DNA from 2 places in the Colwellia sp. MB02u-14 genome. Region 1 is predicted to be linked to the other one. Evidence: predicted binding sites of a transcription regulator. Region 1 holds the regulator's gene; the other holds the start of a gene.

The links. The regulator FliA, encoded in region 1, starts transcription of late flagellar genes. The targets are predictions, from matches to a motif close to CTAAAGNTNNNNNNNNNNNNGCCGATA.
Region 2: a site for FliA is predicted at 2,483-2,509, ahead of pomA (flagellar motor protein PomA). Genes of this name have one in related genera too.

The regions. Positions count from the first base shown of each region.
Region 1 covers NZ_JACGUX010000079.1:83,411-87,843, reverse strand. The annotation lists gene flhF (flagellar biosynthesis protein FlhF) at 1-648, shown strand, start outside; gene H4J52_RS10720 (MinD/ParA family protein) at 938-1,780, shown strand; gene H4J52_RS10715 (RNA polymerase sigma factor FliA) at 1,854-2,576, shown strand; gene cheY (chemotaxis response regulator CheY) at 2,627-3,010, shown strand; gene H4J52_RS10705 (protein phosphatase CheZ) at 3,055-3,798, shown strand; gene H4J52_RS10700 (chemotaxis protein CheA) at 3,812-4,433, shown strand, end outside.
Region 2 covers NZ_JACGUX010000072.1:25,682-30,114, forward strand. The annotation lists gene thiI (tRNA uracil 4-sulfurtransferase ThiI) at 1-473, opposite strand, end outside; gene H4J52_RS09700 (flagellar motor protein MotB) at 650-1,591, opposite strand; gene pomA (flagellar motor protein PomA) at 1,604-2,371, opposite strand; gene H4J52_RS09710 (exodeoxyribonuclease VII small subunit) at 2,812-3,075, shown strand; gene ispA ((2E,6E)-farnesyl diphosphate synthase) at 3,075-3,965, shown strand; gene dxs (1-deoxy-D-xylulose-5-phosphate synthase) at 4,004-4,433, shown strand, end outside.

The DNA of each region.
Region 1 (4,433 bases):
GGTGGTGTCGTTTCTTTAGTTGGACCCACTGGCGTGGGTAAAACCACAACAGTAGCTAAATTAGCGGCCCGATTTGCACAAATTCATGGTGCAGACCAAGTTGCGATGATTTCAACCGACAACTACAGAATCGCTGGGTTCGAGCAATTAGCAACATATGGGCGCATTATTGGCTGCGAAGTAAAACTTGCTAGTGACGCAAAAACGTTAGATACCCTGTTACAACAATATTCTAAAAAGAAACTGATACTTATTGATACCGCAGGGATGGGGCAACGTGACATGCGTTTAGCGAAACACTTAACAACGTTAGTTTCAAATGCACGGGTAAGGATTCGTAATTACTTAGTGTTAGCGGCCAATACACAGCAGCGTGTGATGCAAGAGAATGTAGATCGCTTTAAAAAAGTACCACTGGCTGGCTGTATTTATACTAAACTGGATGAAAGTCTTAGCATAGGTGAAATTATTTCTACCTCTATTCAAAATGGCTTAGCAATAGGTTACCTTACTGATGGACAAAGAGTTCCAGAAGATATTAAAGTTGCAAATGCTGAAAAACTCGTTACGCTAGCAGATAAAATGTCAGCGAAAAATCAAGTCAATAAACCAATAAATTGGCGAACAGCACCTATGGTATCAAGTTGATTAGAAACGGGTTCATTTTTAATGCCTAAAACGAATAACACTTAAGTATTACAATTGCTCAGTAGAACAATGACAGACAACTTTTATGCTAGGTACTTATCTATTTGTCCTCATAAAAAAGTTGAGCGCATATTTAATCAAATGTGCAACACGGTAAATACCGCTGTATTCCCATAACTTGTTATAATATGTGAATTTTAATCCTATAAAAATATGCAGGTTATGTGATTATAGGGTTATACTAAATTTAGTTGATGGATTTTCGTAAGAAAGTAGAGAAATACGATAAATGAATGATCAAGCAAGTGGCTTAAGAAAAATGAAAAGTTCCGAACCAGTAAAAGTCATCGCAGTCTCTGGAGGTAAAGGCGGAGTAGGTAAAACTAACGTCTCACTCAATACCGCTATCGCACTAGGACAATTAGGACAACGCGTTTTAGTTTTAGATGCCGATTTAGGTTTAGCTAACGTTGATGTCATGCTCGGTTTACGAGTAAAGCGCAATTTATCACATGTACTTTCTGGTGAATGCGAATTAGACGATATTATCATTGAAGGCCCTGCGGGTATTAATGTTATCCCTGCTACGTCGGGTACACAGTCAATGGTTGATCTAACGCCCTCAGAGCATGCGGGTTTGATTCGTGCCTTTAGTGACATGAACACTAAGTTTGATGTACTCATTGTCGATACCGCCGCAGGTATTTCAGATATGGTACTGAGCTTTTGTCGCGCTTCACAAGATGTGATGCTAGTGGTTTGTGATGAACCTACTTCTATAACTGATTGCTACGCTTTAATGAAACTATTAAGTCGTGACCATGGTGTATTCAAATTTAAAGTTGTTGCTAATATGGTGCGAACTCCAAAAGAAGGCCAGCAACTGTTTGGCAAGCTATCAAAAGTAACCGATCGATTTTTAGACGTTGCACTCGAGTTGGTTGCGGTAATCCCATTTGATGAGAACATAAGAAAATCTGTTAGAAAACAAAAAGCAATTGTTGAAGCTTATCCTCAGTCACCTGCTGCCGTTGCTTTTAAATCTTTAGCAGCTAATTTAATTAAGTGGCCAATGCCTAAACAAGCATCTGGTCATTTAGAGTTTTTTATTGAGCAGTTGTTAGAAAATTAGTAACAATGAGCAAAAAGATAAGAGTACTTTATTTGAAAGTGCTTAATTTTCACATGATTTTAGCGAGTGAGCGATAGTGGTAAAACCAAATGCTTACAGTATTCAAACTGATAAATCTGCAATAATTGCGCAGCACACAGTTTTAGTGAAACGAATCGCTTATCACCTATTAGCAAGATTGCCTGCTAGCGTGCAGGTTGATGATCTTATCCAATCAGGTATGATTGGTTTGCTTGAAGCTTCAAATAATTTTGATCACAGTAAAGGAGCAAGTTTTGAAACCTTTGCTGGCATTCGTATTCGTGGTGCTATGCTTGATGAAATACGCCGTGGAGACTGGACTCCTCGTTCAGTTCATAAGAATAGTCGCATGGTCAGCGAAGCCATAAAAAAGCTAGAAGCCGATCTAGGAAGAGATGTTACGGATATTGAAGTTGCTGAAAAACTTGATATTTCGTTAAATGACTACCATCATATTCTTAGTGAAGTTAGTACAGGTAAAATAATCGGTATAGAAGATCTTGGTGTTGGTGAGGATTCTTTAACGAATATGGAAGATGTTAGTAATAACGATCCCTATGATAATTTTGAAAAAATAGTTTTTAAAAAATCGCTTTCGGCATGCATTTCCACTTTACCCGAACGCGAAGCTCTAGTACTGTCACTATATTATGATGAAGAATTAAATCTACGTGAAATTGGTCAAGTGCTTGATGTAAGTGAGTCACGTGTTAGTCAAATTCATAGCCAAGCGATGCATAGGTTAAAAGGACGTATGCAATCCTGGCAAAGTTAAGTAGAATATACATACAATTAAATTTTAAAATGTTCTCACCGGAGGGTGCCTTGGATAAAAATATGAAAGTTCTTGTTGTTGATGATTTTTCAACCATGAGACGTATAGTGAAAAATTTGTTGCGCGATTTAGGCTTCACTAACATTTCAGAAGCAGATGATGGTAGCACTGCTTTACCCATGTTAAAAGAAGGCTCTTTTGACTTTGTTGTAACTGATTGGAATATGCCTGGTATGCAAGGAATTGATTTACTCAAAGCCATTCGTGCTGATGCTAAGTTATCTCATATTCCTGTCTTGCTCATTACTGCTGAAGCAAAAAAAGAACAAATTGTTATGGCAGCTCAAGCAGGTGTTAATGGTTATATTGTTAAGCCATTCACAGCAGCAACGCTAAACGCTAAGTTAGATAAAATATTTGAACGTTTAGGTTAATTCTTTAGCTCGTTCATTAATTAGTCTATAGGTGAGGTTGTTGCATGAGTGTGAATACTAATGTGCATGTTTCTTTGGAAGAAGCAAAACTGTTGGTCGAATATTTAGAAAGTGGCCAACAAGATAAGGCAGATGAGTTAATTGCAGAAATTCAAAACCCAATTCATTCAGAGTTGTTTGCTGAAATAGGCAAATTAACGCGTCAATTACATGATTCATTAAATAATTTTCAATTAGATTCTCGGTTGAATGATTTAGCGACAGCAGATATTCCCGATGCTAAAGAACGTTTAAACTACGTTATTGCCCGCACGGAAGAAGCCGCTAATAAAACCATGGATGCTGTAGAATCTATCTTCCCAGTTGTTGATACGATACAACAGCAGATAAAGGCAGTTAATCCGTTATGGCAAAAACTCATGCATAACAAGTTGGGGTTAGCTGAATTTAAAAGCTTGTGTATTGATATAGATTTATTGTTAAAAACGACAGATAAAGAATCAGTTCGCATGCATGATTTAATGACTGATGTTTTAATGGCACAAGATTTTCAAGATTTAACCGGACAAGTTATTCGTAAAGTTATTGATCTAGTACGTGAAGTAGAAGATAGCTTAATTGGTATGCTGACCGCTTTTGGTATTACAACAGAAAATGACTTAGAGCGAAGTAAACCCAAAGTAGGTGATAACTTAGTTGAAGGCCCTATCGTTAACTCAGCGCAACGTGATGATGTTGTCGCTGATCAAGATGATGTTGATGACCTTTTATCAAGTTTAGGATTTTAATAGGAGTTGCTGGATGTCATTTGAGCAAGATGAAGAGATTCTTCAGGATTTTTTAATTGAAGCCGGAGAAATACTTGAAACACTTTCGGAACAACTTGTAGAACTTGAAAACGACCCTGATAATGCTGAATTATTAAACGCTATATTCAGAGGTTTTCACACTGTAAAAGGTGGTGCAGGCTTTTTAGCGTTACATAACTTAGTTGATGTTTGTCATGGCGCAGAAAATATTTTCGATCTGCTACGTACAAACCAGCGTAGTGTTAGTGCAAGCCTAATGGACGTTATTTTACAAGCACTTGATGTTGTAAATGAAATGTTTGTGCAAGTTCAAAATGGTGAAAAACTTGATAAAGCTGATGCAACGTTACTTGCTGAGTTGCATCGACTAAGCCAACCTGAAGGCAAAGAACAAGCGCCTGAGCCTGTTCAATCTGTTGTTGAAACTGAAATTTCTTCCACGGGTGATGAGATGTCAGAGGATGAATTTGAGCGTCTTCTCGATGAGCTTCATGGTAGCGGATCGGCTTCAACACCAGCACCCGCAGAAAAAGCGACAATAGCTTCTTCTGACAGTAATGATATTTCAGATGACGAATTTGAATCCCTACTCGATGAATTGCATGGTCAAGGTG
Region 2 (4,433 bases), on a different contig from region 1:
TCTTTAATTTCTAATAATATAGTTACGTCAGGTTTTTTCAGTTTAACCTTCGATGACTCAACATATTTTTTTAAACCACCACCAACATATTGTTCAACTTCTAATGAACTAAAATCATGAGTTCCTTTACGTTTTACCCTAACGCAGAAGGTTTTGTTCTCAATAGTTTTTTGGTGCACTGCTAAGGTTTTTTCAAAAATATTATGAACATCAGTGTATAACGTTTGTTGGACCTCAAGAAAATGAGCAACACCAGGTATACACTTTAAGGTTTCAATTACTGCCAAACGATTTTTAGGACAATTATTTTTAGTATTAACCTCTATATTATCCCAGTTTGCTTGAGTGGTAATTTGTTCATCAACTCGTCGTAAAACATTTTTAATACTGGATTCTAAAATTTTAGTAAAGCGCTTACGAACCGGGCGACTCTTTACAGCAATTTCAGATTGGAGTTTTACGATGAATTTCATGAACAAACGATCCTAAATATAAAGGGATAATAAAGGCCACAATCGACCTGTAAAATAATGGCGCGAATTATACACGAAACAGGAATGAAGGTTAAGTTGAAAAGGAAGACGTTAGATAATAAACGAGGTATTCATTGCCTAACGTCTTGCCAACATTTGAAATTTATGATCTTTATTTATTCTTTAGAGATAGAAATGGGTTCAGTTTCTTTTGCTTTACCTTGATTAATTGAAATCTCAACACGACGATTGCGACGGCGATTAAGCGCGTTAGTATTAGGTACTAACGGTCTTGTGTCAGCATGACCTACTACCAGTAGACGTGACTGTTCAAACCCAGAAACTTTAATCAGTTCATGTGCAATAGCTACCGCTCGTTTACTTGATAAATCCCAGTTGGAAGAAAATAATTCAGAATTAATACCACGATTATCGGTATGGGCAGAAACCATAATTTCACCAGGCACCGTATTAAGTAGTTCGCCAATTTCTCTAATAATAGGACGAAATTGTGGTTGTAAGAAAGCAGAACCTGAAGGGAAGGAACCGTTTTCACGAATGCGAATGATTACTTGCTGACCTAACGACTCTAGCTCTATTGCACCATCTTGAATTTGTTTTTCTAGCTGCTGAGCAATTTTTTTAACGAGCTCATTCACCTGTTCCTGTGAAGATTGTTCAAGTTCATCTTTGGCTTTTTGCATCGCTTGTGCAGACATTTCATCAGCCGTACTTTGCGACTGTCCACCACGTTCTGTACCACGCTGCTCTTGTCGACCTCCGGCAGACGTTTCATCACCTGCTTGGAACTCCAACATCTGTTGTGTCATTTCCATGGTTTGTTGTTGGATCACCTGAATAGGAGTTGGCTCTGGTTTACCTGGACGGAATTCTTGCGCAATAATACTGGTGCCTTTGGGAATATCTTTTACTTCAATTTTATTTTGAACACCAAAGGCGAACTTCATTGAACCCGCGATTTGTTTGAATTTCAAAACATCCATTTCAGAAAAAGATAAAAGTAAAACAAAAAAGCACATTAATAGTGCCATTAAATCAGCAAAAGTACCCATCCAAGCCGGGAGTCCGGGAGGTGGACATTTACATTTTTCAGCCATAAATTACTCCCGTTATTCTTCTTCCGTTGTATTTACAGCACGCTTACCTTCAGCAAGATAGTTTTTAAGCAAACCTTCAATAACACGTGGATTTTGACCATCTTGAATACCTAAAATAGCATCTAGAATGAGTTCTTGATTCATTTTTTCTTCAGCTAACCTAAGCTTTAATTTTGAAGCAATAGGAGTAGCAACAACGTTAGCGAGAAATGCCCCATAAAGCGTTGTTAGTAATGCAACAGCCATGGCCGGACCAATAGATTTTGGGTCATCCATATTTGATAACATCGCCACCAGACCAATTAAGGTTCCAATCATGCCCATTGCAGGTGCAACATCCGCCAGCGCCATCATCATGCCCACACCTGATTCATGTCGCTCTGAGGTGAGATGAATGTCTTTTTGTAAGGTGCCTCTAACTACATCAGCGTCGTGACCATCGACTAACATATCCACACCTTTTTGCATAAAACCATTAGTGATCTCAGCTTCTTCTAATGCCAAGAAACCACCTTTTCGGGCTGCATCGGCCATTTCAACTGATTTTTCAATAAGGTCGTCAGGTTGTTCAATTTTGAACATAAAAGCTTTGACTATAATTTTTCCCATTCCAAAAAATTGACTGAGATTATATTGAGATAACACAATAAATATTGAACCACCAAAAACAATAATAACTGACTGCGCATCAATAAACATACCGATATCACCAGACAACATCATCGCCATAATGAGTAAGCCTATTGCGCCCACAATACCTAATATTGTTGCTATATCCACAAAAATCTCCAAAAAGAAATAAAACGTACCTTCGTATTATTTGATAATACCTTAAGGTATTACGATACGCGAATACTTATATTTTTATATACCCACACAATAGAAGTTTATTATCGTTCATATTGTCAATAACTTAAGTAATTAGTGATGATCTTGTAATGTTTAAAGTTATCAGCAAAATATTTAATAAGACCTTGCCTGAAAAATTAAATATAGGTACAAAATTTATTCAGTAAAAGCGGCAAGTTTATCTCCCCGTTATCGCAAGAGTGCATGAGGCTTAACCAACATAAATATAAGTCTCATAATACATATAAACAGCTTACTAAAATCAAGTTCATGATAACAATTAGGGGGTAAAAGCACTGGAAGTTGATTGATTAATTTATGCGTTTGGTATAGATTTGCGTCTAGATATTCAATCACTGAACTGTTTGTTAATGGCTAAGAAAAAAATAGAAAATTTAAGCTTTGAAGAATCGCTTTCAGAACTCGAAACTATTGTTCAAAATTTAGAACAAGGTGCGTTGAGCTTAGAAGATTCGATGATGCTTTTTGAGCGTGGTTTAAATCTCAGTCAAGCGAGTCAAGACAAGTTAAAAAGTGCTGAACAAAAAATTCAGATATTGCTTACTAAAAATGGTAAAACTCAACTTGAAACTTTTGAGAATGAAGGTGATTCAGACGATACGAGTAACAATTAGTGACCCAATTAAATCAGCTCGATTTTTATCAAACTCGCATTAATCAATATCTTGCTGATAAATTAGCAAAATATGAAATCAATGATAAAAATTTGTTCTTAGCAATGCAATATGGGCTATTAATTGGTGGCAAGCGTATGCGCCCTTATTTAAGCTATATTACTGGCGAAGCACTTGGACTTAAATTGTCTGACGTTGACGGCATTGCCGCCGCATTAGAATGCATTCATGCTTTTTCATTAATACACGATGACTTACCTTCAATGGACGACGACGATTTACGCCGCGGTCAACCGACCTGCCATAAAGCTTTTAACGAAGCTACAGCAATTTTAGCCGGTGATAGTTTACAGACACTTGCCTTCGACATTTTAGTTAATCATGAATTTAGCGCTCAAATTGAACCTAAACGCCTTACGTTAATTCGTCAATTAGTCAATGCTTCAGGCTATCAAGGCATGTGTGGCGGACAAGCGCTTGATATTTCTGCAACCGATAAAATAATAACCTTAGCTGAATTAGAAAAGTTACATTCACTAAAAACAGGCGCATTATTAAAAGCATCTGTGACTATGGTCACCGAAATAAGCCAAGATATTTCAACTGATGAAAAAGACCAATTAGCTATTTATGCTGAGCATGTTGGTTTAGCCTATCAAGTTCGAGATGATATAATTGACATTATTTCCAGTGAAGAAGAACTCGGAAAACCAGCAGGTTCCGACGTTTCTGCCAATAAAAGCACCTACCCTGCACTGTTAGGTTTAGCGGGTGCTCAACAAAAAGCTGACAACTTATATCAACAAGCACTTCAAGCTTTAGCCACTTTACCCTACAATACAAATAACTTAGCTGAATTTGCGACGTTTATAATAAAACGCGTGCATTAATCTTGTAACAAGCAATCTAAAGAATAAACAAAATAAATATGACTATAAATCTTGTCGACTACCCTTTATTGGCCAACATAAATTCTCCTGACGATCTGCGTATGTTAGATAAACCCCAGTTAACTCAGGCCAGTACAGAACTACGTAGTTACTTATTAAGTTCGGTAAGTAAGAGTAGTGGGCACTTTGCTTCAGGCTTAGGCACGATCGAATTAACGGTCGCATTACATTATGTTTATAAAACCCCCTTTGATCACCTGGTATGGGATGTTGGCCATCAAGCTTATCCGCATAAAATTTTAACCGGTCGACGCGACCAACTGCATACTATTCGCCAAAAAGATGGTTTGCACCCTTTCCCGTGGCGTGAAGAGAGTGAGTATGATGTCTTAAGTGTTGGGCATTCAAGTACTTCGATCTCTGCGGCACTCGGTATGGCTGTTGCTGCAGAGAAAGAAGGCAAGCAAC